2 regions of the Paenibacillus sp. JNUCC 35 genome follow, and region 2 is predicted to be linked to the other one. Evidence: riboswitches for the same ligand, from Rfam matches in the RefSeq annotation. Region 2 holds a riboswitch; the other holds the start of a gene.

Region 1 (15,994 bases), 260 kb from region 2:
GCAAGCTGCCCAAATGCTCCACATCTACCAAATCGCCTGTAGCAAGTAACACGGAAGCAACCGGCTTCTTTCGGTCAACATCTGGATTAGAAGCTATCTCCTGTAAGTCTCTCGGAGCTGCAGCATTCGGAACATCAAGGGGATCAGCCGCCGGAAGCGTAATGCGCATTTTCCCTGACGCTTGGTCTATGACAAATGTCCCACCCATTAAACTCAGCAAATCGTGCGCAATAGACAAACCTACTGCAGACGTTCCCTTACTCCATGGCCATAACGGGGCTTCGGAAGCATCCAATTCATGTGTGATTAACGAGGACTCTCTCATAATCTCAATTTCTACTTCATCATTTCGCCGAAGGCATTGTAGCAACAACTCTCCTTCGCTCTGAACATCAATGGCATGATAGACTACATTATACAAAACCTGAAGCATTCGAGTTTCGTCTGCAACCACAAACCTCGCCGACGGCTCCATCCGAGTCGAGAAACTGCCGCCTTTGCCTATGGCCAGATTCCCAAAAACCTCCCTTAACACAGATAAGCAAGTCGCCAAGTCTACAACGCTTTTTGTGATTTTCAAGCTGCCATCCTCAAATCGTGAGGCATCTATCAGATCTTGTACCATATGGGACATCCGATAAGCCGTATTTCGAATGCGTTGCAGCTTTTCTCGGATCTCCATATCCCCTGTTCTTTTGGTCGGAGAAGCTAATAAGGATCGTGACAGATGAATAATGCCGTGAAGCGGTGTGTTAAGTTCATGGGAAGTCAGAAGAAGAAACTCATCCTTCATCCGATCAGCAACCTGCAATTGATGAGTTAGCTGCTTCATGGATTCATACGCTCTAACATAATGATAGACAAGAACATAGACAAAGATGAGCAGCATGAGCAGCATGGTCAAATTGACTAGCGCAAGTCCGATAAGATTCCACGTATTCAGGATTGACAGTACACAGGTCAAAAACATCATCCACACCGATATCATTAGCAATTGAAACTGCGGTCGCTGGACTGAACCATAATCTCTACGGATATAGCTCCGCAGCATAAGTCCGATTGCGATTACATAACCACCGAGACCCAGGAGGTAGAAAAAGTCCTGAATAGTGGAATAGATACGAAATGGAAACACTAGGATTCCTGCCACATAAGAAAGCAGAATGAGTCCAAGTAACCGTAATCCCTGCTGCGTCCGTCGATTTACCATAATGCTAGAAACGATCCAGAGGACGACAACGGGCAATGCGTACACTGCGATATATTTAATTTTAAATGCGATCTCAAAGGACAAATTCGGGAATAACTGAAGGAGCAGCCTTTCTCCATTCGCCAAAACCGCCACTGCCAAATTCAGAAAAAACAGCGATTGAAGCAATTGAAGCCGACAGCGATGCAGACGATAGAAGAAATATAAGTACAGCAAAGCAAAAAGAAGCAAGAAACCGATTACAAGCAGCTCAGTGGCTCCCTGCAACAGCCCGCCCTTCTCCGCCAGGTGCCCGAGACCTAAGGTTAGGGAACTAAAAATGCCACCGCTCTTGTAATCAAAATTAGCTACTTGCAGCACAACCTCAATATCAGCCCGAACAGGCTTAAAATACACGGTGTATGGTACATTTCTGGGCTCGTAGCTTTCACGGGAAAAGCTTGGCACCCCCGATTTCATCATTAGCGTGCCATTCACATAAATGGCATCTGCGAATCGAACGTAGTGTTTGCTTAGAGCGAGCATTTGGTCCGTTGGCGCGTGCTTGATGTGCAGTCGATACGTTCCATAGCCTTGCCCTTTCATCCTCTCTCCGTTCGGCAAAGGTGCTTTCTCCCAGTTGCCGGGAACTTGAATCGTAGTGGATTCCCCTATACCTCTATGGATATCTTCCGGTGAAAGTAACTGGTTAGGGAAAAATTCCCATTCCCCATCAAGGGAAATGGGACCTTCATTAATAAAATCCACATCATGCAAGTCGAGCACGCCTTGCTTTACGATAGGGGCACTTCTTGAATCGATTTCTATCCATGTAAATAGTAAGACAAGTAAAGACACAATAAGAAGTGTAAGCAAAAACCGATCCCTACCCACCATCACGACTAAAGCCCCCTTCTAAAATCGTGGTTATCCTCTGCTAAAAAAAATGCTTCTCGCACGCACTTGCAGAGCTTCATGCGGGAGAAGCATTCTTATGAATAAATTAATCAATTAACCTTGACTTCTGCAGCAGTCGCTGCATGACCGTCGCAGCCTCCGCTTTGCTAATATAGGCTTTAGGTGCGAGTTGATTGGATTGTCTTCCTGTAATTATACTCGCCGCTACACTAGATGCAATACCGCTGCGCGCCCATTCCGAAGCATTTGCAGCATCTGAGAAGGTACTTAGTACTAGGTCTATCTCAGTTGGAGAAACTGCCCCTGAAAGCTGAGTAAGCTTCATTGCCTTGGATACGATCAACATCGCCTGTTCTCTTGTAATCTTGTCATCAGGTCGGAAGCTGCCGTCTTCAAATCCGGATAGGAGACCATACGTATGTGCCGTATGGATAGCGCCGGCGTACCAGTCTTTCTGGTTCACATCGTTAAATAGCTGGTCTCCTGAATTTGCAGGCAGCCCTAAGCCACGAATGATAATCGAAGCAAACTCAGCACGGGTAATGTCTTGATCGGGAAGGAACAATCCATTTCCGGCTCCATTAATCACCATTCTGGACCCCATGTTATTCACCGCATCTTTGGACCAATGCTGCTCAACGTCTTTGAATGTGACGGGATTCCAAATAACGGAATACATACTGTTCGTCAAACTGTTGATTTCAGCTTTGTAAACTCCATCTTTGCTGATGATTTTCGTTGGAACATGGCGGATCGTTCCATTCTGTTCAATCACTACTCCTGTTGTAATTTTGCTAGTATCTACGCCTTGAGGTATCGTCACGGTTCTTTGGACATATGAATTGAACACGGATACTGCTTCAGTCCGATCTCCATATGAGGCTGTGACTTCATATTGCAAAGGCGGAACCACCACGAAAAGTCCGTTTGACTCAGCCGATGCTTGAGCGGCACGATTTTTTTCTTCCGTAGGCTTGCTAATCTCAATCCGCACCTTGATATCCTGAAGCTGCAGATTGGATCCTAATTTATCTCTCAGCGAGTCAATATTGATCTGCTTCGCTGGTACAACATAGCTTGCCGTTGGTGTGGCAATTTCTATAACAGCCTCGCTGGATTGTAGACTTTTAACCATTCGTCCATTTAGTTCACCGACCGCCACATCGTTCTGCGCAGCTACCGGTATAGTAATGATTGCATGGCGTCCCGCCGCAGCTACACGTTGCAACAGCTTGTCTTCGTCAACAACGATCGTAAGCACTTGCTGCCCATTCTTCTTTTCCGTCTTGGCGGTTCCTGCATTCTCTACCTTGCCATTGACCAACACCTCAACCCCATTTGGTACAGGAGTGCTTGGCGCTCCCCCCGATGTCCCAGCTGTACCAGACTCTTCGCTGCTTGGAGCCTGCGGAGTTGCTGTTACTTCTACTGAAGGTAGACTATTCCCTCCCGGTGCCCCTGCTCTCACTACAAAATAATAGGGCTTGCCGTTAGACAGTTTCTTGAAGTTGTATGAGGTTTCCTTCACTTCAATAGCGGATTCTGCATCAAATACTCCCGCAATGGTAGACACATACACAGAATAGTAGGTTGCTCCGGTCACTGAATCCCACTTCAGTGTAGCTTGTCCATCGCCCGCTGTCACCGTTACGTTCATGGGTACTGGAAGGCTGACGGTCACTGTTGCCATATCACTTCGAGTTGTGGCCGCTCGATCTCCGGTCGCGGAATCGTCCGTATTCGTCACCTCGACATAGTAGTAGAAGGTGCCCGTCGAATCTGAATTCACTGTTAGCGTTGCATCTGTAGCCCCTGGTATCGCTTCTCCGACACCATTCTTTATTTGATACCATTGATAGCTGAGCACATTCGGAGCGCTTGCCGCTACATTCAGCGTCCATGGCTGACTATAAAGAGCAGACTGATTCTGTGGCTGAGCTGTAATAATAGGCATAGCTGCATTTGTCAATTCATTAACGGTCACTTTGGCCGCCCTGCTCGTTGTGGTCGCCGTTTGTGTTCGAACCGCCGATGTGTCCGTGTTCGTTACAACTACATAGTAGTAGTACGTGCCTAAAGTTAACGTAGATGGACTGTATGTCGCATCGGTGACTCCGGATAAAGCGATGCCTCCTGTCGTACTGTCTGTATCATTCTGATACCATTGATAACTTAAATCTGTCATACCGACTGGATTTACACCTACACTGATCGCAGTACTTCGACCAATCGCTACAGACACATCCTGAGGCTCTGTTGTAATGACAGGCTCTGCTGCATCTTGCGAATTAACCTTTACGCGAGCGACCCCGCTTGTTACGGAAGTGGTCTTGTTCCGCGTCGCACGATTATCCGTATTCGTCAGAATGACATAATAATACTTGCTGCCAACTTGTTTTGTTGGTGCTGTGTAACTGGAGGAGGTTGCTCCGTCAATGACAGTTCCGCCCACAGTTGAATTTGTCGTATTGCTGTACCATTGGTAGGACAAGCTTCCACCTGTAGGTACCGTCGCTCCAACAGACAGCGAAGCTTGTCCTGCTTCACCGATATTCACATCTGCAGGTTGTGTTGTGATGGTCGGAGCAGGAGCATCCTGCATCACCACGGAAACCTTGACAATGTTGCTCTGGGTTGAAGCAATCTTACTGCCATTAGCCGTATTATCCGTATTCTGAACAACCACATAATAATACGTATCTCCAAGCTCACTTGTTGGTACCGAATACGTCCGACTCGTGGCATTGGCAATTGCCTGTGCTCCTGTCGTTGAACTTGTGCTGTTGCTGTACCACTGATAGCTAAGCGTTCCTGGACTTGCGTAAGCCGAGACAGCTAAGGTCGCAGTGGAACCAAGGTTCACATTCTGTACGGTAGGCTGTGAAGTGATCGACGGCGCACTGGCGTCTCTCACTACATTAACCGTCACCGTGTAGGTTTTAACCGAACCATTCGCTGCCAGCACATCAACATAGATGACATTCTTCTCCAGGGGGATCGTAATACTCCCGCTCTGGCTACCGCTCGTGACGGCTGTGCCATTTACTTGAATCGTTGATGTTTTGTATTCTGCGGTAGGCGTTAGCTTAACACTTGTCACGCCGCTGCTCGCTCCAATATTAACCGAATAATTGGTTACAGAAGACGAGAATGACGGCGACAGCGTCCCCGAGCTGATGACAAGATTGCTCAGATTACCGGCATTAGCGTTTGGCGGAGCTAACGTTTTGACAATCGCTTTCTTGGACTGGTACATTTCTTGATAAGCAGCATAGTGCTGGCCATTCCATACGCTTGTAGTGAGGTATTTAATTTCATTACGGCCAGATAAATCGAAAGAACCGAGCGTGGTCAACGTTCCGTCATTTAACTCCTTAACATAAAGATCACTAAAAGCATTATAAACCCAATGCAATTTGCCGTTATAAACACTTAGATGGGAATATGTACTGAAGGTGCTTTGATATCCTACCTTCTCCCACGTTGAGCCGTTCCATTTTTTCAAATAGGCGCTTAGCCCATCCAAGTTGTCACTATATGAAACGTAAGGGGTACCATACAGAAACGCAACGCTTATATAGTAGGGTTGCTGGTTCGTTGTAACCGGAGGGGTCACAGCGACCCACGATGCCCCGCTTTCCTTCTTGAACACAATCTCTTGGATTTGGTTAAAATTCGCATCGAAATAGGACTCTTTATAAGCGATGTAAGCCTCATTATTATAGAAGGTCAAGGAATAAAAACCGCTTGACTTGGTAGACAAATAGGAACCGCCTACCGCCACCCAGCTGCTTCCGTTAAACTTCTTCACACTCGCCTTATTGGAATCCCCTGCATCAAAATAAACTACATAGAGCGTACTATTATGAGTCTTGAATTCAATCCCGCCGACTGTACCTATACTTATCCCCTCTGCTCCAACGGTTGTCCATTGCGTGTTGTCCCATTTCTTGACGATCAGTTTCCCATTTCCTATTGCCTTATCAGTATAGGCAACATAAGGAGTCTGATTGATAAAAGCTAGTTTAGGATTAGACACTTCACCATCTGAAAATCCCAGGGGGCCCACGTTCACCCAATCTGTGCCGTTAAATTTCTTGACGACAAGCTTCTTGGAAATGCCGGCATCCTTATAAGCCACATACGGCATACCATTACCGTCATTTGCTATATTCATATCTTCCGCTGATCCCACGGAAAACTCCTCTGTCCCAACGGGATTCCAAACTTTACTTTCTGTGGTCGTTACCCGCGCAATGTTACTATAGACGGATTGACTACCCTCTGTCACCTTCGCATAATAATAGGCAGTGCTTGCAATAGATCCGGTAACATTATATGTTGAAGCGGTACTTCCGGTAATCGCCATACCTCCAGTTGTACTTCTGGTTGGACTGGCGTACCATTGATAATTTAGTGTACCGCCACTTCCCGGAGTGGCTGTCACGGAGAGTGTAGTCTGTCCACCCACCACAATAGACGCATCTGAAGGCTGTTGAGTAATCGTAGGACCTCCTCCTGCAGCTTCAGCAAGTGGCGCAAATCCAAAGATTAGTTGAAAGACAAGAACAATAATAAGCAGCAATTGCATACCCCGACTGAAGCGTGGGGCACTATGTCCATTCCATGAGTGCATCATTTGCAAGTTGTTCCCTCCAAATAGGTTATTGGTGTATGCTCACCTCAGCCTGCTGAGATTTACATGACCACCCTTCAATATATTAGAAGAATCCACTTAACAAACGCTTAACAACTTGACATTATTTCACTTGTTTCGACAAAAAACCGCCCTCAATCGACTCCCTCTAGAATCGTACGGATCGCCTTTTCCAAACGACTTATCATCATTCTTAATGACAGAATCAGAAATATATTGTTCAATTTGCTTATAAACCATTTCTACTTGGCTTAGACTTTCATCAAAAAATGGTTCAGGTCTTATTACCAGATGTTCTGGAGTGTAGGACACATTTTAACCTCAAAAAAAAAGATGAGGAGTTCCCCCCTCATCTTTTTTATATTTATACAAAAAGCTGTATAGCGCTGTTTTTCTCACTAAAGTTGAAACGGTTTTATCAACTTTAATGGTGTTATTCTCATTTCGAATGAAAAATCACATTTATTGTGTGGTGTCATAATTAATGAGAAAAAATCGGGAGAAAACATTGATTTATCAAGGGACGTTTTCACAATTAGTGAGAACTACATTCCCCAGAAAGCTGCTGTATAAGCCCGATTTTCACATTTTATGAGAATATCCGCATAATTCAAAATGTATATTTATTCACCTTAATGTATAGTCGAACCCCACCTTAAGGTTATCCCTTAAAAAGGCACAAAAAATGCTTACCATTAATAACTCGTGGTAAGCATTTTATTAACCTTAAATGAATAGAAGTCAAAATTCAGTTTAAGTAAGTAAATTTTAAAAGTACATCGATCAATGAGAAAGTATATAGCTCCCCGGCTAAACGGGTTTAACATAGGACAGGCTCAGCTTCGTGACTATGCTTTTAATTGTCAAATAGAGTTATCTTTCTACTGAAAGCAAGTCTTCAATTCTTACTAAATAATCTGATAGTAGTTGAATTACTAGCTATTAAAACTATAAAAGCATAACCAACCAAGAACTCAATATATTAACATATTCATCAATCCCATTCCTCACGAGCTCTGCTTACTGCAGTGATAACTCCTGTGCGCGTTTTGGCATAATTGCCCCAACCGCCTCAAGCAGATCTCCGGCCCCCATGTCATCGTCTTTAATTTCAACTTTTCACTTTGAATTTCAATAAGGACCTTCTGGTTACTAATGTTTGACTTTCTCAATATACTTTGTAACTGGATGATTGTTTCATGGTCCATTTTTTGACCATAACCGCATCACTTCCTAATAATAGTTCATTCATTATACCTTATCCCTAATACATCAGATAAATGTTGGCTTCAAAAGAACGGGGATATGTTTCGTGGTCACCTTACATATAAACCATTATGGACAAAAATTCCATCTTTTATACATACGTTGATGAACTGAATGACAAGAACATATATCATTTGCCAGGTTGTCCTGTTTTCTGCAGTTATGCGACCTTTAAACATGTATGTTCATGTCAACCGACAGCTTTCTTATGTGTCAATCGGGAATAGGATAAAGTTCTTGTCATTTATGACATCAAGTTCTTGTCATCCGACAGCAGCAGCTGGGGAAATAAAAAAACACCAAAACCATCGAATCACGATTGTTTTGGTTTTCGTAATTTTTTATAAGATCGATATATTTACTGATCAATTTATAAACACTTTTTTATGCGTCGTCGGCAACTCCATGGAGACCGGGATCAACGCCAGCAGCAGCGGGTCCGCCTCGGCAAACTCCCGGGCCATTGCAGCAGCAATTTGCCAACGCCCTGGCCGCGATAATCCGGGTGTACGACTACATCCGCAATGTAGCACTCCCTGGCCCGCGGCTGATAGTCCAGCGTATAGAGTCCAAGCAACATTTTGAACGTGTACCACTTGCCGAACTTGGCGAGTTCTTTCCATAGCGAAGAGCTTTGCGTCTGCGGTTCAGCTCCTTTCCCATCCGGATCCGATCGCCACTTGACCGAGAACGTGCCGACCGCCACGCCATCTTGCACAGCAACCATGCGGAGGCTAGCCGGTAAATAAAAGTCTCAAAAACGGAAGTTTTTAAGACTGGAAATGATTATAAATATATTGAATTAGCTAAATAAAAAGCAACGTTCCACATAATAATAGCAGATAATTCATTTAACAATAACATTAGCTTACCTAATGAATCGATACGACCCAATATTCCTCCGGCTAATACCAGTGCTGCATTTATGATGAACAACCAGCTACTAATTTACGTTCTCTCTTTCTTTTATTTCATTTATCTGTTGAATCAGTTTGTCTAATTCCTTTTCCGGATTATGAGTTTCCATCCACTTTTGACCGAACAGAGAAATAAAAGCTGAGACAGGCATTTCTCTTAAAAACGCGATTGTATATTCATCATCAAGATTAAGCTCTTTACTAATCTCTGAGAAAAACGCGGTAATCAATTTTTTCCCGAACGTATCTTCCAGCCATTCTTTCGTTAAACTTTGTCTTGTAAATACATATTCTTTCTGGGTAGTCGATGCTACATGAATAGTTGCTTTTAACGGTAAATGATCCAGCGATCCCCCAATTAATATCTCAAAATATCCTGTTTCCACTAACCAATCGCTACTTTCCACATTATAAAATGCAAAATCACGTTTTGTTAATTCAAAGTGCAACTGTTTCTTTTCTCCTGGTTGTAGTGATACTTTAGTGAATTTTTTTAATTCTTTAATTGGACGAATGACGCTTGCTTGCTGATCATGTACATATACTTGTACAACCTCTTTCCCGGGCAAACTTCCTGTATTTCGAACTTCTACATATACATGAACGGTTTCATCATCTTTATAGGCTTTTTTTTCAACACGTATAGAGTCGTAAGAAAATGTTGTATACGATAAACCATGTCCAAATGAGAACAACGGCTTTATTTCTTTTTTGTCATAGTATCGGTAACCTACAAAAATACCTTCACGATAATGGACTTTCCCGTTTTCCCCCGGATAGCTAATATGTGCTGGATTATGAGCCATATTTTCAGGGAATGTTTCTGATAATTTGCCAGATGGATTCTCATTACCAAATAGAATATCAGCAATAGCACTTCCACCTGCTTGTCCGGCAAACCAGCCTTCTACTATCGCTGGAACTTGTGCTACCGACCAAACGAGCAGCTCTCCAGGAGATAATGCGACAAGATTAACGGGAACCGGCGCTCTCTCGCCTACAAGGCCATCACCGGTTAAAGAGTACACGCTTTGCCCGTAGCTCTTCCCGAGTTCCAAGTTTTCCTCCCAATACTTCTCCATGTGATCCATCCTATGACATCCTTTCGTGTTTTTGGACACAAAAAAAGCCTTGAATGTTAAATAAGGCATGACCGAATAGGGCCATACACATATCTACTTCAAGGCATATTTTATACGTTGTCTGATTAGACAACTGCTCCCTCTCCAGCTGAATTTTGCAGCGGAGAAAATCAATAAGATTTCGTAATACACTGCCTATAACTGGAAATGGAGCAACAGAAATTAGCGCTGGGGCGTACGACCACCATTGTTATTTAATATTTTTCGACAAATGATTGTCCCCCTTTTGTTTTACTGGTAAGCTCCAGTTATTGGTGCAAACCCCTAAACTTTATCTTTGAGGTGAACTATGCGAATTTGGCTGCTCGATGTTTATAAAAAAACGGAGGAACTGATAGCGGATCATAAAATCTACCCCTCCAGCATAATTCGTATTTATGATGGATATGGTTTCGAACCGATCCCGCTTCCCCATGAATTTGATCTGGTATTGATTGATTTTATGAACGCAAATGATAACCAATTGACTGAACTACAGGACCGTCGTCGTGAACTTGAGCAGCTTACAGGACAGCCCCAGCGTAAATCTTTTAGGGGGGTTAATAGTGAGACATTTTTACAATTTTCACATGCAGCCGGGGATTTATCCCCGAGAATTGTAGAAGCTCTTAGAGCGGGCATCCCTGTGGTTGTTATTGGGGGGAAATTCAATACGGAGGTGAACTTTCCCGACCAGCCTCTAATCCATAGTTACTCCTGGCTTTTAAATACTCTTCCTTCTTTAAAGGTAACAGATCAATCACCTGCTGAAGGTCCTGCATCAATTGATTGTGTTAGTTCAGATCGAGCAGTTAAAGAACTGGCTAAGCAGTTTGAAGGGGATCTAACCTGGGAGGTTGCTTTTAATGGGAAGCGGGATAATTTGTTTAAATTGTTCCGTAAAAAAAGTGAACAATCTCCATTTGAACCGCTGTTTGAGAACAAAAAAAAGCAACCGGTTGGGTTCGTTCTTCAGGCTTTTAACAGAGAGCTGATCCTGCTCCCGAATATCAGAGACTGCCAGACAAGAAGTCAATATATTGCATACATCTTAAATGAGTTTCTACCTCAGTTCCGTCCGGGATGGTATCCGGAAAGATGGTCCGGCACCTATATGCCGGAAGTGCTAAAGGAGAAAAGTAGAGCCCTTGAGATGGAAAGGAAGAGAATTTTAGAGGAGTTAGAGCGCAAGGAAGCCAAGGTACAGGGACAGATAGACACGATTCAGTCGTTTATCGATTTGGTTACCCAGGCAGATGAACGATTAGTTACTGTAGTAAAACGCTCTTTTGATGAAATCTTCGGCGCCAAAGTAACTGATTTAGACTCCAATCGTGATGGAAAAGAAAAGCCCAGATTGTTTGATTTGCTGGCCAGCATAGAAGGCAGGCAAATTGCCATAGAAATAAAAGGAGGGAAACGCTCGTTAAGCAAAGACATGCTGGACAAAGTCCAGGCAAATGTAGGGACTTACCTCAGGGAAACCAATGCGAAATTACATGGAACCGTACTTGTCCTAAATGACCAATTAGCAAAGGCGCCAGAAAATCGCGAACCATTTGCTCCTCATATGATTCAGGATGCTGAGCAGCGGGAGATAGCAGTACTACCTACTCCAGTCCTCATGGGTTTAATTGCAATGCGCATCACCGGTGATTTAAATAATTCAGACTTTTTGGCGCTTATAACAAAGCCGGGACTGGTGAAGCTTCCACAAAAGAAATAAATCCAACAAATCTAAATGTCGCCCAGATAAAATAAAGGCTCGATCTACTGGTATTGTGATCACCCAAAGCCTATGCGTATCCTTCAAAGCTTCTTTCTCCCTGCGATAAATTGTCCTAAAATGGTGTATTTCTGTTATGGTGTCTAATCCTTCGTGCTGAGTTGAGTTTAACATGACATCCAAAACCATTACGTCTATCTGTAATTGCATACTTGCTTGAATCGCTGTTTCTTTTGTTGAAACAATTCCCGATACTTTCACATCCGGTTCAGAATTGATTAACGTAGCGAGACTTTGTTGCCAATCGTGGTCACTGTCAGCCAGTAATACTTTTATGCTCCGTCTCTCTCTGAGAATCAATTCTTTAATCTCTTCTGAATAATTCTCCAATCTATCCATAAATAATAACCTCTTTTCCACTTTAAAAACAGAAACAGACACAGCCCCCTCTGAGCTGCATCTGTTTCTCAACATCGTGTATTTCGAGAGGGGAACCCGGCGATCATTGCATTAAGCAGAAGACCCGTCGCTTTGCGTCCCAGTCTTTCGATCTGGTTTGCCATTATCCTTCAAGGTAGATATAACATAGAGCAAGTTCGCTTACATATTAAATGTGCCGAAAGCTGCACCTATGCCAATCAGATGACTAAAATAGAGCAATCTCAAATATCATCATCAACAAAGAAAACGTCAGGAAATAAAGAGAAAGTCGAAAGTTGTTTGAAGCCCATCTCGCTTCATTTTTTGTAATCAATCCATGTAGACATGCGATCAACCAAATTATTAACAGCGCACCAGAAACGATCAAATATCCTACACCAACGTAGTTATAATCAAATAACAAATAATTAACGAAAAATAAGCTCACAACATACGGTATCATCTGTATTTTTGTGCGATATACACCTTTTATAACGGGAAGTAGTGGATACCCTGCTGCTCGGTATTCTTCTTTTTTTAAAATCCCAAGTGACCAAAAATGCGGTGGCTGCCATAAAAAAAGAAACAAGAATAAAAGCCATGCGCCAAGTTCCAGCTCATTTGAAAAACCGCAGTATCCGATCATTGGTGGCATAGATCCGGAAATACCTCCGATTGAAGTACTCCAGGTTGATGTCGGTTTAAGCCAAGCCGTATAGATCACTACGTAAACAAAAAGTCCAATAAAGCCCAAAGCTGCGCTTAATGGATTAACGAAAATATACAATGTAGCCAATCCAACGAACCCCGTTATAATCCCAACTATCAATACATTCCGAGGTTTCAACCGCCCGCTCGGTAACGGGCGAACACGAGTCCGTTCCATTTTTAAATCTCGTACACGATCCAAGAAGTTATTTAACATCGAAGCAGCCGCAACAACTAATGTTGTTCCAAACAGAATGAGTATCAAATTTAAATCGCCAGACTTCAATCTTGAAGCAAGACAGTAACCAGCAAACGCACAAAATAAATTAGAAACCAAAATTCCTGGTTTAATAACAGAAATCCAATCTCTCCAGGGTTGGATTTCTATTAACGACTGGCCTGAGGCTCCACTGCTGTTCTGCATTTTGTTCTGCATTTTGTTCTGCATTTTGTTCCACCTCATATCTTCCAGAAAAAATGATGTTGGAGGAGGTATCTGGATTCGAACCAGAAGTCAGGGTTTTGCAGACCCTTGCCTTACCTTTTGGCTATACCTCCATGGGAAATGATAAAATATTTATTTTTGATAATTAAATCTTACCCGCTTTCTTTCATAGGATCAATTCTAATAATTAAATAATAATGATTAGTTTTTCCTATGATAATAAGCATTTCTCTATCACAAATGGTTCTGCAGACTGAAATTTCAGTCTGCATGCCTCTGTTCCAATTCTTTCAATTAATCAATCAAGACCGGCAATGTGGAGCAGATCATCAGGTCGATTCGATCTGTATTATGCGACAGTGTGTTCTGTTTGCTTGTCTCCCACATCGCTTTTGCAAAGTCGATTTGAGCCCCGTTCGCGCATATCTGATCAAATACGGTATCTTCACATAAAGTGATGTCGTCGGGTTAGTAGTCCCCATGCTCATGCGGAATAACGATACTTTTATTCTTTTTCAATGTCGCTCAAGATGAATCATATTGCTAACTCCTATCCTCCGATTTGAGACATTCTGCGAGCCGTGGGTGTATGTGAAATGTCTTGTTCGTCTTGCAGAAATTTGGACATTTCATGATTTTCAGGCTTTGTACCGAGCGCATCGAGGAAAAGCTGCCGGATCGCCGCATCATCGCCGATCACGCTGCGTACTTGGAACTGCTCTGTCCAAGCAAGGCAAGGCTTGATATAACCGTCTGCCGTGAGGCGCAGACGATTGCACGTCTGGCAGAAATGCTCGCTTACCGGATGAATCAAGCCAAAACTGCCTACAGCACCGTGCAGACGATAATTCTCCGAAGGACCATTCCCTTGGATGGTCGTCTCAGCCTCGTACTGCCATTGCTGCTCCGCACAAACTTCCTTGATACGGTTGAGCGGCAGGTACAAGTTCTTCCACTGTGAATCACTGTGACCGATTGGCATATATTCGATAAATCGGACATGAATATCGCGGTCCAGTGTTAGCGTGATAAAATCCGCGATTTCGTCGTCGTTAATCCCTTTCATCAGCACAACGTTCAATTTGATCGGGCTTAAGCCAGCCTTCACGCAGGCATCAATGCTATCGAGCACTTTCCGAACGTCACCGCCGCGCGTAATCAATTTGAACCGATCCGGCCGCAGGGAATCCATACTAATGTTCACGCGTGTAAGTCCAGCTTCCTTCAACCGGGCGGCGCGCGGCGCGAGAAAGATGCCATTCGTCGTTAGCGCAATATCTTCGATGTCAGGGATGCCGGATATCATCGCCACAAGCTTCTCCAGCTCTTTGCGAACAAGCGGCTCTCCGCCGGTGAGGCGGATCTTGCGTATGCCCATCTCCGCGACGACGCGTACGACATCGACAATCTCTTCGTAGGTAAGGATATTGTCCGCCGGTTCAAATTCCATGCCTTCCTCGGGCATGCAGTAGATACAACGCAAATTACAGCGATCCGTCACTGAAATGCGCAAATAATGATGTTGACGTCCGAATGGATCGACTAAGCGAGGCATTGTCATCGTCGTTACACACTCCTTACAGATGGAGGATCGGCTCTCCTCACACCTTAGTTATTTATCGCTGTTTACATCTTCTGACGGTATATCGCTGAGCAGCGGTCGTCCATCAGGATAGGTCTGTTGGTTCAACTGATCCCCAATCCATTCGGAGCCGTCTTCGCCATATTCTTTCTTCCAGATCGGTACGATCTGTTTAATCCGTTCAATGACATATTCATTCGCTTCGTAGGCCGCTTTGCGACGCGGCGAGGAGACGGCGATGACAACAGCGATATCGGAGATTTCAAGCCGTCCTACACGATGGGTCACCGCCACGACGGTATCCGTCCAACGTTCGCGCGCCTCCTGCCCAATTCGCTCCAATTGTTTCGCTGCCATGGACGGGTAAGCTTCATATTCAAGATATAAGGTGCGTTTGCCATAGGTAATTTCACGGACCGTGCCTAGGAATAACGTAATCGCACCTGCTTCCCGACGCTTTACTTTCTCCGACACGTCTTCCGGCTTGATTGGTTGATCGGTTATAACAAATAGTGAGCCGCTCATATGGGCCTCCCTTCCTCTCATATTTTGATTACAAGTGCTGACGCTGATAATCACCGCTCTTCCCACTTTTCTTTTTCCAAATAGGTCGGTCCCAGCACAAAATGCGTCAGTTTCTCAAGATTCATCGTGATCGCTCCCCTCTCTATCCACCGCTGACTGGAGGCAGCAGGGCCACCGTATCATGAGGCTCAATCCTATGTGTCTCATCTACGAATTGTTCGTTCACCGCGATCATCACATGATCTAGACGCAAATTAGGATAACGCTGCTTGAATTCTTCTAAGAATGCATCGACAGTCATCGGACCGAGATGAAGCTCCAAATTGGATGCGCCTAACTGTTCACTCACATGGGCAAAACATAATATTTTCACAAGATCACCTTCCTATATGACATAGCGATGATATAACTTCTTGGCTACCAGCGGTTCGGAAGTGCCATGAACCAGCGCGCGACCATCCTGGAAAATAACGAGGCGATATTCCCCGTCATGAATTTGCAGCAGATAAGGATTTGCCTT
Region 2 (15,994 bases):
CGCTGGAAGCAGCACGCGCCAAATCGTCTGCCAGCGGGTGGCTCCGAGCGCCAGCGACGCTTCTTCCAGCCGCGGAGGCAGTGCGCGGATGGCATCCTCCGAGATGGACAGGATGGTCGGCAGAATCATAATCGCGAGGATGATTCCCGCCGGCAAAATCCCGTATCCTGTCCCGTTCACCACTTTTCCGATAAAAGGCACAATGACCGTAAGGCCGATCAGGCCGTATACGACCGACGGAATGCCCACGAACAGGTCCGTTGCCGGACGCATGATCTCTCTCACCCATTTCGGTGCGATCTTCGCCATGAAGACGGCTCCCGCTACGGCGAGAGGGACCGCAAGTACAATGGCGAGCATCGTTAACAGAAAAGTACTGAACAGGAACGGAAACGCTCCGTATTTGTCCGCGCTTGGCGTCCAGTCTGTCGAAAAGAAAAATTCAATCGGGCTGACGCCCGAGAAGGTGCGCATGCCTTGTACACCGACAAACAAAATAATCGAAAATATGACAATCGAGACGAGTGCCGCACTGCCGACAAACAGCAGCTTCATCACGCTGTCCTGCCGTTTTTGCAGTTTCATCCAGCGCGTGGGTCCTTTCTGGCTTTGGCGGTTTTGTCGGCTCTGCTCCTTCGTCTTCGTTGTTTGCTGAGCGTAAGTGTTCACAAACGGGAAGCCCCCTTCAATCGGAATGCGTGCATAGTCGGTAAGCACAAAGTACTAAATGATTCTTCTTAATCATAGGCCCTGTTTGTAAATACAAAATTAATCAATTGTAAAGCCCGTGTAAATTTTGCGGCAAAAAAAAGATGCCCCGAAGTTGATAAGCTTCAGGACATCCCACGGAAGTAAAAAATTTTATTTTTTCAGAAGGTCAGCCGGAAGGAACTTCAATTCTTCGACTTTTTTCGTTTGGAAATCAGGGCTCATGATGTAGTCAAGGAAAGCTTTGGTCGCGCCTGTAGGCTCGCCTTTCGTATACATGCGCTCGGTTCCGAACAGCTTGTAGCTGCCGTCTTTGATCGTTTCTTTGGAGAAAGCGACGTTGTCGAATTTCAGAGCTTTAACGGTGTTGTCCAGGTACGGCGTATCAATGTAACCGACGGAGCCGGATTGGCTGCCTACGGCTGTTTTAACGGCACCCGTGCTTTCTTGAACGACGCCGTCTTTAGTAAAGTCTTTGCCGTCAAGAACGATTTGCTGCACTAGCTTACGGGAACCGGAAGAGTCCGGACGGTGAACGACGTTAATCGGAGCGTCTTTGCCGCCTACTTCTTTCCAGTTTTTGATTTTACCCATGAAAATATCGGCTGCCTGCTGTTTCGTCAAGCCCTCGATACCTACGTCAGGATTTACGATAAGTGCGAACGGAGCGATCGCAACCACGTGTTCTTTCAGGTTTTTGTCTTTGTATTCGTCACCAGCGGCAACGTCGGAGTTCCCGATATTCGAAATGCCGTCCGCCACGTCTTTAAGACCTTTGCCGGAACCGCCGGCCGTCGGGTTGATCGTAACTTTCGGATTCTTTTCCATGAACAGCTTCGCCGCTTCTTTCACGAGCGGGAGAAGTGCGCTGGAGCCGGAAGCCGTAACCGTTCCGGAAATTTCTTGAGCCGCCGTTGTTTCGGCAGGCTTGTTCGATGTTGCGGGGCTGCTTGCGTTTGTGTCTGTCTTTCCGCAGCCAGCCAATACCCCCAGAGTAAGTACTGCAGCTAGCGAGATGGATAACCCTTTTTTCGACATGAACTTCAACATGTTGTACATGTCCTCCTTTGACGTTTCTTTCTTTGTTTTGTGTTTCCTAGGACATCGTAACAAGCGAATGTAAACTGCAAGTCGTCCAAACGTAAATTTCATGTAAAACTTTCACGAACCATCCGGAAACGTTCCATCTCCCTTCGAAATGAGCCTTTTTTACATCACCTTTACAAAACCCTTCACCTCATCTAATACTTTAGACTTACAATCAAGGAGACTATAGACCTATTTATAAGTCGTTTTCTAAACAAAGAACCTATCGGAGGGTGAACATGGGGAATTTCTTCTATTTAAGCACAATGAAACGCAAATTGATCGCCAGCTTCGGGGTTCTGATTCTGTTGTTTGTGGCTATGGCTTTTTTCCTGGTACATCAAATCAGTAAAATCAGCTCGCAGATCGCGCTGCAAAACGAGCGGGTCGCCATGAAAACGACTGCGCTGGAGCTGAAAGAAACGGTTCAGGAACTCAGCATTATCGCTTCCGGCCTCGAGCTTTCCAAAGATCCTTCCTATATAGAAGGTTACGAGCAGACGAGAAAGGTCTACAGCCGTCTTCTCGACGCCATCAAGGAAACCGCCCGGACCGAAGAGGAAAAAGCGTGGCGCGGGGAGCTTATCGTCGCTTCCGCGGATTACATAAACAATTTCGACGGGGCCGCCAAGCTCGTCCAGGAGAAGAAAGTCAGCCCCAAAGAGATGGAGCTGAGCATGCTTCATTATTACGGCGAAGGGCAGATATTGCGCGAAACGATTTTTAAGCTGGTCGACAAGTTTTATATCGCCTTCTCGGCCGATGCGCAGGCGGCTGTCGAGGACTCCCGGAAAGTCATCGCGCAGACCGTCACCGTCACAATCGCCGCGGCCGTCCTCGTCCTTCTCGCTTCCGCGGTTGTCGCCGTCCTGCTGATCCGATCCTTCCTCATTCCGGTGCGCAAGCTCCAGGAAGCGGTCGCGCGCATGGCGTCCGGCGATCTGCGGCATGAAATCGGAAGCCGCACGCAGGACGAGCTGGGCGAGCTCAGCCGCAGCTTCGACCGGATGACCGCCCAGGTCCGCGGCATGCTTGAGCATACGAGCGGCATCGCGACGGCGCTGGCCGGGCAGTCGGTCACGTTCCGCCGGGTGTCCACCGACACGGCGGCGGCCAATGCGGACATCGTCCAGGCGATGTCCGCCATTGCGCACGGCGCTTTCGAGCAGGCGGCGGACTCCGAGCATGCGTCCACCTCCGTCGCCGGGCTCGAAAGCGAGACGCGCGAGATCGCCGAGTATGCGGCGGTGATGAGCCAGGCGAGCCGGGAAGCGGCGGCAGTCACCGTGCAGGGTTCCCGCTCCGTGCACTCGCTGGAGGAAGCCAGCGGCGCTACGCGGCGGGTGCTCGGGCAGGTGCAGGAAGCGATGGCGACGCTGGCAGGCGATTCCCGCCGCATCGGCACCATCCTGGACGCGATTACCGAGATCGCGTCCAGAACCCACCTGCTGGCGCTGAACGCCGCCATCGAAGCGGCCGCCGCCGGCTCCAGCGGGCGTGGCTTCGCCGTCATCGCCGCGGAAGTGCGTCAGCTCGCGCAGCAGTCGAGCGACGAAGCCCGCCGCGCCGCGGGTACGATCGCATCCGTCGAGAGCCGGATGCTCGAGATGCAGGCCCGCGTCACGGACGCGAGGCGCCATGCGGACGCCCAGGAGCTGACCGTCCGCGAATCGCTCGGCTCGTTCGAAGCGATCGAACGCGCGATGGAAGTCGTGACGAATCAGATTCAATTCGTCAACGGCCGCATCGAGCGTTCCCTGCACAGCAGCGCGCAGCTCGTCGGCACCATCCGCCGCATGGCGGAAATTGCCGAGGAGACGTCCGCGGGCGTGCAGGAAGTCACCTCGGCTTCGACCGAGAACGACGCCTCCATCCGGAGCATCGCCGTGCAGGCCGACGAGATGAACGGACTCGCGGAAAGTCTGTACCGCGAAATCAACAAGTTCAAGATCGGCGAAGCTTCGTAAGAGCCGGAAATAATCGCAAGAGCACCCCGTCATGGCGGTGCTTTTTTGCATGTCGAGGAGACATTTCTGTTCGACTCCCGCGGATTTTTTCAAGACAACTGGTTATCGCTCATGAAACACTCCATTTTAATTGACCTTCGTTCAGCTTTCGTGTCAGTTTCTTGTAAGAAAAGGGCGAAAAATAGAGAAACTTCTCCCTTATCGTCTAATGTTATCCCTTTTGCTTCCCGCCATTTTCCTTGATACTGAAATTAGTTAACCGGTTTCATCGCGAGAAGAAGAACCTTGTGCTTTCGCATATTTCAAGCTCGTTCGCCTGTCGCTTATATCCAAGCCTATCAAGGCCGGTCGTTCAACCTTACACCCTTCTTCTCCCATTCAGACGGTTATCTCATAAAGGAGGTGCATGCAGCCAGGAACCGCAACCCATGCGGAACAATCCGGATGCTGTTGAAGTTCTGTGGACTCTTATTCATGAAAGCGTTACCATTTTTCCCTATCCGAAAAGGAGGCATTACTTAATGAACCTGAAATCCCGGCAATCTGCCAAAGCCCGGCGTTCCCACTCACCGGCCCGGGTTGCGCTCCGCATCCTGTTGATCGTAACCCTCATTGTGTCTTTATTCCCGTTCCTGGGCTTAAGTGCGCAGAAAGCGTCGGCGGCTGAATCTTATAAAATCGTGGGTTACTACCCTTCATGGGCGGCTTACGGCCGCAATTACAACGTAGCCGACATAGATGCTTCGAAAGTTACGCACATTAACTACGCTTTCGCCGACATCTGTTGGAACGGCAAACACGGCAACCCGGACCCGACCGGTCCGAATCCGCAAACGTGGGCCTGCCAAGATGCTGCGGGCGCCAACATTAACGTTCCGAACGGCACGATCGTTATCGGCGATCCTTGGATCGACACGCAGAAAAGCTTCCCCGGCGATACTTGGGATGAGCCTATTCGCGGTAACCTGAAACAGCTGATCAAGCTGAAACAGGCCAACCCGAACCTCAAGACGATCATCTCCGTAGGCGGCTGGTCCTGGTCCAACCGTTTCTCCGATGTAGCGGCAAGCGCTGAGATACGTGAAGTATTCGCAAACTCCGCGGTCGACTTCATCCGCAAATATCAGTTTGACGGCGTCGACCTCGACTGGGAGTATCCGGTTGGAGGAGGCCTTGCAGGCAACTCCGCTCGCCCGGAAGATAAGCAGAACTACACGCTGCTCCTTCAGAAGATCCGTGAGAAGCTGGATGCCGCAGGCACGGCGGACAACAAGAAATATTTCTTGACCATCGCTTCCGGCGCAGGTCCGACTTACGCGGCCAACACCGAGCTCGGCAATATTGCCAAGTATCTCGATTGGATCAACATCATGACGTACGACTTTAGCGGCGGCTGGCAGACGGTCAGCGCTCACAACGCTCCACTCTATACCGATCCGGCCGCAATTGCCGCAGGCGTACCGAATGCGGACACGTTCAATGTGGAAAAAGGCGTACAAGGGCACCTCGACGCCGGCGTACCGGCAAGCAAAATCGTTCTCGGCCTCGCTTTCTACGGACGCGGCTGGAGCGGCTGCAAGAACACGGCTAACGGCGAATACCAGCAGTGCGCCGGTCTGGCGACTACCGGAACGTGGGAGAAAGGCTCTTACGACTTCTACGATCTGGAAGCCAACTATATCAACAAAAACGGATACACCCGCTACTGGAACAACACGGCGAAAGTTCCGTTCCTGTACAACGCTTCGAACGGCACGTTCATCTCTTACGACGATGCCGAATCCATCGGGCATAAAACAAGCTACATCAAGTCCAAAGGTCTTGGCGGCGGCATGCTCTGGGAATTCAGCGGCGACCGCAACAAAACGCTTTTGAAGAAAGTCACGACCGACCTGTCGGGTTCCGCACCGGTCGGCGATACGATTGCACCTTCCGTACCGGCCAATCTGACATCGACGGCTAAAACGTCCACAAGCGTTACGCTTTCGTGGAGCGCTTCGACGGACAATGTAGGCGTGACCGGCTACACCGTCACTTACGGCACCAAGACGGTTGACGTTTCGGCGACCACCGCAACAATCACAGGTCTCACGCCAAGCACGGCTTACTCCTTCACGGTAAAAGCGAAGGATGCGGCGGGCAACGTATCCGCGGCAAGCTCCGCCGTATCCGTTACCACCGATGCAAACTCGGGCGGCGGAACGGATACGACGGCACCGACGACTCCGGCTAATCTGGCCGTAACCGCCAAAACATCGACCAGCGTAACACTCGGCTGGACAGCTTCCACCGACAACGTAGGCGTAACCGGCTACACCGTATCTTACGGCAGCACGAGCGTCAACGTCACCGGTACAACCGCAACGATCAGCGGCCTTACGGCCGGCACCGCTTATACGTTCAACGTAAAAGCGAAGGACGCGGCTGGCAACCTTTCCGCGGCGGCGACCGTTTCGGCTACGACGGACAGCGGCTCCGGCGGCGCTGTTTGCCCGGCGGCTTGGGACACAAGCAAATCGTATACGGCGGCACAACGCGTCTCCTACAACGGCAAAATCTATGAAGCAAAATGGTGGACGCAAGGTGAACGCCCGGATCTTTCCGGTCAATACGGCGTCTGGAAATATGTCAGTGATTGCGGAGCGGGAGCGGGTTCTCCCGCTTCTGTTTCTTCCGACGGCGCGGCACTTGCCTCTAATCTGATCGCAGGTGCGGGCGCGGCTTTACCCGCCATCGCTCCGGGCAGCTCCGCTGCAAGCTCATCTTCGGCCCTGGCTCCGAGCACCAAGGTGCTCGTCGGCTACTGGCACAACTTCGACAACGGTTCCGGTTTCATTCGTCTGCGCGATATCTCCCCCAAGTTCGATGTCATTAACGTTTCCTTCGCCGAGCCTGTAGGCGGATCGACGACAGGAACGATCGGATTCACACCATTCAACTACACAGATGCGGATTTTAAAGCCGATGTCGCTTATCTGCAAAGCCAAGGCAAGAAAGTCATTATTTCCATCGGCGGCGCGAACGGCCAGGTCCAGCTGACAACAGCCGGCGCACGCAGCAATTTTGTAAGTTCCATGAAGTCCATCATTTCCAAATACGGCTTCGACGGCCTGGATATTGATTTCGAGGGCCATTCCCTGTACCTGAACCCGGGCGATGCCGATTTCAAAAATCCGACCACACCGGTCATTACGAACCTGATTTCCGCTATCCGCGAGCTGCATGATTCGTTTGGCGACAAATTCATGCTGACTATGGCTCCGGAAACGTTTTTCGTCCAGCTCGGCTACGCCTTCTACGGCGGCACTTGCAGCGGCTGCGATACGCGTGCCGGGGCTTACCTGCCGGTGATTTACGGCGTACGCGATATTTTGGACTGGCTGCAGGTTCAGCTCTATAACTCTGGTCCTATCACGGGACTGGACGATCAGTACCACACGATGGGCGTAGCCGATTTCCACGTGGCCATGACCGACATGCTGCTTACGGGCTTCCCGATCGCCAAAAATCCGAACTCCTTCTTCCCGGCGCTCCGTCCGGATCAAGTCGTGGTCGGACTTCCGGCTAACGGCAACGCGGGCGGCGGCTTCACAAGCGTCTCCGAAGTGCATAAAGCGCTGGACTATCTGATGAAAGGCAAAGCTTTCGGCTCCTATACCCTTCGCGGTTCCGTTCAACCGGGACTGAGAGGTCTGATGACCTGGTCCATCAACTGGGACAAATTCAACAACTTCGAGTTCTCGAACAGCCATCGTGCCTATCTGGACAGCTTCGGTCCGGGAACTCCCGGAGATAATCAGGCACCTTCCGTTCCGGGGAATCTCCGTTCTTCCAACGTAACGGCTACAGGCGTCACGCTTACGTGGAACGCATCCACGGATAATATCGGCGTAACCGGCTACGAAGTCTATCAGGGATCGGTCAAAATTGCCGATACGGCAAGCACGACCTATAACGTGGGCAATCTTACGGCAAACACCTCCTACACGTTTACCGTAAAAGCGAAAGACGCGGCCGGCAACGTATCCGCGGCAAGCACGCCGCTGGCCGTCACAACCGCTAACGGCGGCGGCTCCGGCGACACTTCGGCACCTACGGCGCCAACGGCTCTGAAAGTAACGGCAAAATCTTCGAGCAGTGTCAGCCTCAGCTGGACCGCTTCAACGGATAATGTCGGCGTAACGGGCTACACCGTTTCGTACGGTACCAATACTGTGGACGTCACAGGTACGACTGCCGTCATCACAGGGCTGACGGCGAACACGGCCTATACGTTCACCGTAAAAGCCAAGGATGCGGCAGGCAACGTATCCGCAGCCGCTTCCATCCAGGCAACGACGGACCCGGCAGCTCCCGGAGGTCCTGCCGCATGGGCAGCCGGCGTCAGCTACAAGGTTAATGAAGAAGTCACCTACAACGGCTCGACTTATATCTGCCGCCAGCCGCACACCTCCCTGCAGGGATGGGAGCCTTCCAACGTGCCGGCTCTCTGGACTAAAAAATAAGGACTGATTCGGCAGCCATGCCCGACTGACATGAAAGCCAAAAACAGCAGCTCCGCCCCGTTTTGACGGGCGGGCTGCTGTTTTTTATTTTTTCTTCATGGTATCCAGTAAAATCTGCTTTTCTTTCGAAAGGGACTGTTCGATTTTATCTCGTGCGTCCGCGATAATCTGTTTGGTAGACAGTCTTTTCTCAATGCCGCTTGCGATCTCACTCTCCCAGATCTCCTGGGCTTTGACGTCCAGCGGCGTGGTAGGAAATTCTCTCACCCGGGTCATCAAATCCTCATGAAGCGCATAGGTTTTCTGTCCCCCCAGGAACGGATTCGTGGCCGCCAATTCCTTCGCATTGCCGCGGGCGGGTAAATACGCCGGAACCGCCCCGCTGAGGCCATCCTTACTGTATTCGGTAACGGCGAATTCAATGAATTTCCAGCCCATCTCCTTGTTGGCACCGACCGAAGGGAGAAGGAAATTGGTGCTGTTCTGCCAACCGTACAAGCCGAAAGGAAGTCTCGTTTCGCGCCATTTGCCGGCCGTCTCGGGCGCCCATTCTTTAATCTGCTCGACTCCCCATGTCCCAAAATACATCATGGCGATCGTTCCGTCCTGGACCGCCTTCCGGCCCAAATCGCCCCATACGTCCAGATGGGCCTCCAAGCCGAAATCGTTGACTTTTTTTGCAATGTCCACCGCTTTGTGAAACGCTTCATTATACCGCATAAAATTCAGTTTGCGGTCGAAAATGCCTTCCGAACGCTCGAAGAGCTGGACCGTTTCGTTCACCCACTGCGTCAAATAAATGTTATGCTCGCGCAGCTTCTTGGCCATATTCAGCCAGTTTGCGGGGTCTTCCATATACTTGGCAAGCTCCTCGGGCTCCGAAGGAAACCCGTACTGCTTCATAATGTCCTCCCGGTAATAGGTAACGGTAGGCGCCGTGGAAAGCGGAAGGGCAATCAGCTCGCTTCCGTCCGCCGACATGCCGCTATCCCAGAGGGAAGGGCTGAAGTCGTTCCGGTATTTTCCCGCCTGATAAGGAGGCTTGAGCAGATCCTCCAGCCCTTCGATCGCGGAGAAATTGCCGAAATCGCTGCTGTCGACCATCATGACGTCCGGCGGTTTCCCGTCCGCCAGCGCCTGCAGATAAGCTCCCACATATTCGGAGTAAGGAATGACCTTCACATCTACACTTAGATCCGGGTAGCTTTCTTTGAATTTAGCGGCCATGGTCTCAATCCCGCCGTAATGGGTCCATATCGACAAATGGTTCGGAACGGCCCTTTTGTCCGCGGAGGGAACCGACTTTTCGGCGGGTGCCGATGAAGCGGGAATGAGCGGCTCGGACCGGAAGCAGCCCGCGGTGGTTACTGTGAGCAGGAGCAGCAGCACGAAGATTTTAGTAAGTTTGACCACAACTCGTTTCCTCCCATCGTATAGCTAATCTGTATGTCCCCCGGCAAAAAGTCCGGCATAGTTTCCTCTTTGGAGAAGTCTGGAAAATTCCAGGGCAGGCAAAGGTCTGCTGAAATAGTAGCCTTGGAGTTCGTCGCACCGGCACTGGGTAAAATAGTCCGATTCCTCGGCTGTTTCGACTCCCTCCGCCACGACGGTCATATTCATGCTGTGAGCCAGCTCGATGATCGCCTTGGCCACGGCGGCTTTTTTGGGCTCCCCGCTGATATCCCGGATAAAAGAGCGGTCCAGCTTCACATGTGAAATCGGCAGCCGCTGAAGCTGGTTAAGGGAAGAGTACCCGGTCCCGAAATCGTCGATCGAAATATGGATGCCCCGCTCCCGGATCCGGCTAATGATTCCAATGACCTGTTCGACATTCTCGATAAATACTCCTTCTGTAATTTCCAGAGTCAGATAGGATTCTTCCAGTCCCGATTCTTCCAGCGCGCCATGAATCATATCCAGCAGATTCGTCTGGGAAAAATGCAGGGCCGAAATGTTCACGGCAACCGGAACTTTGGGAAGCCCCTCATCCTGCCACGCTTTATTCTGACGGCAGGCTTCCTTCAATACCCATTCGTCGATTTTGTAGATGATCCCCGATCTTTCGGCCAGCGGAATAAATTTATCGGGCGAAATGCGCCCCTGCTCGGGATGCTCCCAGCGCACCAACGCCTCGATTCCGCTGATTGCGCCGGAAGCCGTATCGACCTTCGGCTGATAATGCAGAACGAGCTGATTGTTCGCAAGCGCTTCCTGAATACCGTTGTCGATCATCATTTCTTCGGAAAAACGGATTTTCAGCTCTTCTTCATAGAACTGATAGCTGTTGCTGCAGCCCGCGGATTTGGCGAAATACATCGCCATATCCGCGTTTTTGACGATGGCCTCCATCGTGTCGCCGTCTCGCGGAAACATGCTGATGCCGATGCTGACTGAACTGTACAGGGTCGATCCCATCAGCCGGACCGGTTCCTCCAGAGCGGCGAACATGCTGCGCGCCACGGCCGTCGCTTTCGAGTCATCGGCATCTTCAATGACGATGACGAACTCGTCTCCGCCGATTCGGAACAGCTTGCACGATTCCGTAACGCTGCGGGCAAATCTCTCGCCGATCTCTTTGAGCAGCAGATCGCCGATATCGTGACCCAGCGTATCGTTAATCTGCTTGAAGCGGTTTAAATCGGCGAACATGACCGCCACCTGCTTGGGCGCGTGAGCCGCCTCCAAAAGCATGCTCTGCAGGTAGGTTGTGAAATACAGGCGGTTGGGAAGCCCCGTGAGGATATCGTAAAAAGCGAGCTGATGAAGCTTTTCCTCCGAAAGACGAAGCTTGTCCGTCTGCTCCTGCAGGCGCTGGTTCATGTTCTGCGCTTGATGGAACATGCTAAGCAGGTTCAGCGACATCTGCCGGAAGTTATAGGTCAGCGAGGTAATCTCCGAAACACGGCTGCTCGGCCACTCGATTTCTTTCATCTGCTTTAATTTTTCCGGCAGGTCCGTTGTGGAGGTCGCCAGTTTGGACAGCCCGTGGACCAGAACGCGGCTTAAATATAATGCGGTGGCGGCTGCCGCTGCCGCGAATAAAAGCAGGTACCAGAGCTGCGACAAATACTGCGAGAACACACTGATCTGATAATGGCGGATCGGTATGTCGATGTATACGTGCAGGGGCATCCTGGCGACCGCATTGTCGTAGATGTAGCTGCCCTCTCTCCACTGTTGAGCGGGCAGAGCCGTTCTCTCCCGGGCGGGCAGGACCTGGTAAAAGTTGTCGTCCAGACCCACTATATTGTTGCCGCTCCTCCAGTCGTAAACCTGGTTCAGCGTGTAGCTCTGACGGTCGGCCGCCAGAACTTTGTTGGACCTGTCCGTAATGACGATCCGGAACAACTGTTCCGAGGTGTATTTATTCACCAGTTCCTGCAGATAACCCACTTGTATCCGCCCCTTGAGCCTGATGCCGAGAATATCCTCGGCTTCCCATTGGTTCAGCTCCTGGTTGATGCTGTTGGCCGTGTTTACCGCAAGCTGCCTGGAGTTCTGGATGGACAATTTCTCGGAATACCAGCTGTTCATCACGATATAAAGGAGCGACGGAAGCGCCACGGCCATAATCGACAGGTGGAACAGGACCTTGCTGTAGGAGTAAGTTCTTTCCCGCTCTTTGACGAGGCCGAACCAATGAAAAAGAGGCAGGTACTTCAGCAAAATATCGGCGATTAGCGCATTGAACAACCCGTTCGAGAGCGCAATCAGGAGCATCAGAATCAGCTCGTCCGATACAAATTTGTAGAAACCGTAGTAAATGACGATCATCAGCGGAAGCCCGATCAGCAGCCAGTAAATGCTGTCCCAGACAAGCAGCTGCCCCGGTTTTTTCCGGTTAAGGAGTCCGACCCCGGCAATTTCAAGAAGGCCGATCCATTCGAATGTAGGATGGTGTAGAAAGAAGAAGGAGAAGAGTTGGGTAATGACGCCGGCCAGGAGGCCCAGACGGACGCCGAACAACGATACGGCAAACAGGAGAAAGATGCTGGAAAACGAGAAGGCGATTCCGTAGATAAGATGAAGCCTGCTAGCTTCGAAAAGAAGCGCCAAAGCGATACAGAGCAGGTATCCCAGCGTTAAGCGGGCTTTATTTTGTAAAAGGGACTGAATAGTTTTCACACGCTGTCCTCCATTTCTGCCGAAAAGTACGAATGTGAGCACTGCCCCATGTCCGAACTTACTTAATGGATACCGGCAAAAATAAAAGACCGCTTACAAAACAGCAGCCTCCACTTCCACTCATCCAACTTCGGTAACCCGGCTGTCTAGCTGCGCTTTAGACCCGTGGCTTTGCGTCCTATGCTTTCGCGATAGTTTGCCTTTATCGAGTTATTCAACTAAAGATTCGTTAGTTAATAATTTCGACGCACTGGGTCCCTCTCCTCTTTTTTACAATAATAAAATAGGGCAAAAGTCGCAGTTTTTAAAAAAAAGCTTAATAATAGCCGAATGATGGGGAAAATTAACCCTTTTAACGGATAAAAATCATCTTTTTCTCAGGGGAGGAGATCCTGCTTTTGCCCCCGGTGACGTTCCGTTCCTTTCTCCCGGAGCGTTTGCTCCCCGTAAAATCGACGCCGATCCCGACCACGCGCTCCGGACTCACGCCGGATGCTTGGATCACTCCGGGAACGGAAGCGGTAAGCACGGCCATGTAGTCTCCGGGATGCTGGAGAGCCCAGTCCGGTTCCAGCCGGACTCCGGAGTACGGCAACTTGCGGCACATCACCCCGTGCGGATAAACCGTTACATGCTCGGCGATTTCGCGCCCGTCGGCCAGATCGACGAGCACGGCCCGGCCGGATTCCGTCCCGTAATCGATGCCGATGGCGTATGTTTTGCTCATCTTTTGATGCTCCTCCCTGCGTGTACGCGGAAACCGCTGCCGAAGCTCTATTGTTTTGGTATCGCTTACATTTGATCTGTACAAAACGTGCCTTCCCCTCGCGGGTTTGACTTTCTTTTTATTATATAAGAGATTTCCAAGGATTACCGCTTTTTTTGCGTTTGATCCAGAAAATTTCTCTCCGCAGCATGCCGGTCGGTAATTCGCCGGAAGCTTTCCTTGCTCCCGCTGACTTTCCGTTTCATGCATAGTTTTGGCCCTCTCTGAAAATAATGGAAACAGTCTGACAAGAGCAGGAGGAATTGGGTCATGAAAGACGAGATCAACAACGGTACAGCCGTAACGGGAGTCGGCGGCCCTGCCGACCAAAGACTCGCCGAAGGCGAGCAGGAAACGACGCTGACCAACCGGCAGGGGCATCCGATCACCGATAATCAGAATATCCGCACCGTCGGAAACCGCGGTCCTTCCACCCTGGAAAATTACCATTTTCTCGAAAAAATTTCCCATTTCGACCGCGAGAAAATTCCCGAGCGCGTTGTACACGCCCGCGGCGCGGGCGCTCACGGCTATTTTGAAGCGTACGGTAAAGTCGGCGAAGAGCCGGTCGCGAAATATACCCGCGCCAAGCTTTTTCAGGAAGCCGGTAAAAAAACGCCGGTATTCATCCGGTTCTCCACAGTCGTGCACGGTGTTCATTCGCCCGAAACGCTCCGGGACCCGCGCGGCTTTGCCGTCAAATTTTATACGGAAGACGGGAACTGGGACCTCGTCGGCAACAACCTGAAAATCTTTTTTATCCGCGATCCGCTCAAATTCCCGGACATGGTTCACGCCTTCCGCCCGGACCCGGTGTCGGGTGTTCAAAATATGGAGAGAATGTTCGACTTCCTCTCCAACTCTCCGGAAGCGACGCACATGGTTACGTTCCTGTTCTCGCCTTGGGGGATTCCCGCCAATTACAGGGAAATGCAGGGATCCGGCGTCAATACGTACAAATGGGTCAATGCAGACGGCGAGGGAGTGCTGATCAAGTACCACTGGGAACCGATCAATAACGGCATCCGCAACCTTGTCCAGCGCGAAGCGGATGAAATCCAGGGTAAAAACTACAGCCACGCTACCCAGGATCTGTACGAAGCGATCGAACGCGGCGACTATCCGGAATGGGAACTCAGCGTTCAAATTCTGAGCGACGACGAGCACCCGGAGCTGGATTTCGATCCGCTTGATCCGACTAAGCTGTGGGACCACGAGAAGTTCCCGTTCCTCCCGGTCGGCAAAATGGTCCTGAACAAAAACCCGGAGAACTATTTCGCGGAAGTCGAGCAAGCGGCCTTCGGTACGGGTGTCCTCGTCGACGGCCTGGATTTCTCGGACGACAAGCTTCTCCAGGGCCGCACTTTCTCCTACTCGGATACGCAGCGCCACCGGGTGGGGACCAACTACCTGCAACTGCCCGTCAACGCTCCGAAGAAGCACGTCGCGACGAACCAACGCGACGGCCAGATGACGTACTTCGTGGACCGGGCGCCCGGACAAAATCCGCACGTCAACTATGAGCCTACTTCGCTCGGCGGACTGCAGGAAGCGCCGCCGCGTGGACGGGAACACGAACCGGCCTATAACGCCAAGCTCGTCCGCGAGAAAATCGACCGGCCGAACGATTTCGGACAGGCGGGCGACACGTACCGGAAGTTCGAGCCGTGGGAGAAAGACGAGCTGATCTCCAATCTCGTCAACAACCTCAAGATCTGCAAACCTGTCATCCGCGACAAGATGGTGAACTATTTTACCCAGGCGGATGCGGAATACGGACGCCGCGTAGCGGAAGAGCTGGACAAGGCAGCTGCCTTGTCCGAGCACATGGGGACGGTTCAAAACCGGGAAGGTGCCGAGAAAGCGGAACAAGCCGGCCGCAAAACGGACGGCTATTAAAAGCGGCTGACGGGCGCGCCCCGAAAACGGAGAACAGGGAACTGTTTTCCGTTTTTGCGTTTTGCTTTTTGCGTTTTTGCTAACAACTATTAATAGAAGCTTCTGATATCCGCCGCCGCAAAATATCCTATCACTTTCCATCCCCTATTTAGGAAGCCTAAATGTTTACTAAGTCCGGGATATCTTCTATAATAGATGCATGAATCCTCAAGTTACTCCTCTATAACGGTAGGAAAGGGCGATCCCTTTTCTACCGTTGTTGATTGAACGCAGCCTTTTCTCCTAAAACTTAGATTAGACAGGTGGTACTAGCCATGAACGATACGAAGCAGCCTTACCGCATTTTGCTTTACTATAAATTCGTTCCGATCGCAAATCCCGAGGAATTCGCGGCCGAGCACCGGGAATACTGCAAAAATCTCGGCCTGAAAGGCCGCATTCTGATTGCCGCGGAAGGCATCAACGGGACCGTATCCGGTACGCTCGAGCAGACGGAGCAGTATATGTCGGACATGCATGCCAACCCTCTTTTTGCCGATATGGTATTCAAAACCGATCCGGCCGAAGAGCATGCCTTCAATAAAATGTTCGTCCGCTTCAAACAAGAGCTGGTCACTTTCCGTTACGACGAAGAGCTGGACCCTAACGTGATCAGCGGAAAAAGATTGTCTCCGGCCGAGTTCCACGAGCAGCTTCAAAACGAAGACGTGATCGTCCTCGACGGACGCAGCAACTATGAGTACGATTTGGGCCACTTCCGCAACGCGATTCGTCCGGACGTGGAAGCGTTCCGCGAATTTCCGGAATGGATCCGGGAAAACATGGCCGATCTGAAGGATAAGACGATCCTTACGTACTGTACGGGCGGTATCCGCTGCGAGAAGCTGACCGGCTTCCTGATCAAGGAAGGCTTCAACGATGTCGCGCAGCTTGAAGGC

What was found. A riboswitch is a leader RNA that binds a small molecule or an ion and turns the genes downstream of it on or off. The one in region 2 is predicted to bind cyclic di-GMP.
Region 1: it holds a riboswitch for cyclic di-GMP, as region 2 does, so the genes downstream of both, AC2TF6_RS19675 (helix-turn-helix domain-containing protein) here and AC2TF6_RS20995 (EAL domain-containing protein) in region 2, are expected to answer to the same signal.

Annotation. Positions count from the first base shown of each region.
Region 1 is NZ_CM177771.1:4,364,727-4,380,720, forward strand. It holds gene AC2TF6_RS19650 (ATP-binding protein) at 1-2,086, opposite strand, end outside; gene AC2TF6_RS19655 (S-layer homology domain-containing protein) at 2,193-6,746, opposite strand; gene AC2TF6_RS19660 (GNAT family N-acetyltransferase) at 8,449-8,757, opposite strand; gene AC2TF6_RS19665 (fibronectin type III-like domain-contianing protein) at 8,974-10,038, opposite strand; gene AC2TF6_RS19670 (hypothetical protein) at 10,379-11,794, shown strand; gene AC2TF6_RS19675 (helix-turn-helix domain-containing protein) at 11,735-12,193, opposite strand; cyclic di-GMP riboswitch class I at 12,281-12,365, opposite strand; gene cyoE (heme o synthase) at 12,441-13,370, opposite strand; tRNA gene AC2TF6_RS19685 (tRNA-Cys) at 13,407-13,480, opposite strand; gene moaA (GTP 3',8-cyclase MoaA) at 13,918-14,928, opposite strand; gene AC2TF6_RS19695 (molybdenum cofactor biosynthesis protein MoaE) at 14,980-15,474, opposite strand; gene AC2TF6_RS19700 (MoaD/ThiS family protein) at 15,617-15,847, opposite strand; gene AC2TF6_RS19705 (ThiF family adenylyltransferase) at 15,860-15,994, opposite strand, start outside.
Region 2 is NZ_CM177771.1:4,629,287-4,645,280, forward strand. It holds gene pstC (phosphate ABC transporter permease subunit PstC) at 1-585, opposite strand, end outside; gene AC2TF6_RS20975 (phosphate ABC transporter substrate-binding protein) at 862-1,758, opposite strand; gene AC2TF6_RS20980 (methyl-accepting chemotaxis protein) at 2,034-3,761, shown strand; gene AC2TF6_RS20985 (glycosyl hydrolase family 18 protein) at 4,283-8,266, shown strand; gene AC2TF6_RS20990 (ABC transporter substrate-binding protein) at 8,351-9,679, opposite strand; gene AC2TF6_RS20995 (EAL domain-containing protein) at 9,704-12,391, opposite strand; cyclic di-GMP riboswitch class I at 12,521-12,602, opposite strand; partial or broken gene AC2TF6_RS21000 (ribulokinase) at 12,837-13,118, opposite strand; gene AC2TF6_RS21005 (catalase) at 13,428-15,056, shown strand; gene trhO (oxygen-dependent tRNA uridine(34) hydroxylase TrhO) at 15,371-15,994, shown strand, end outside.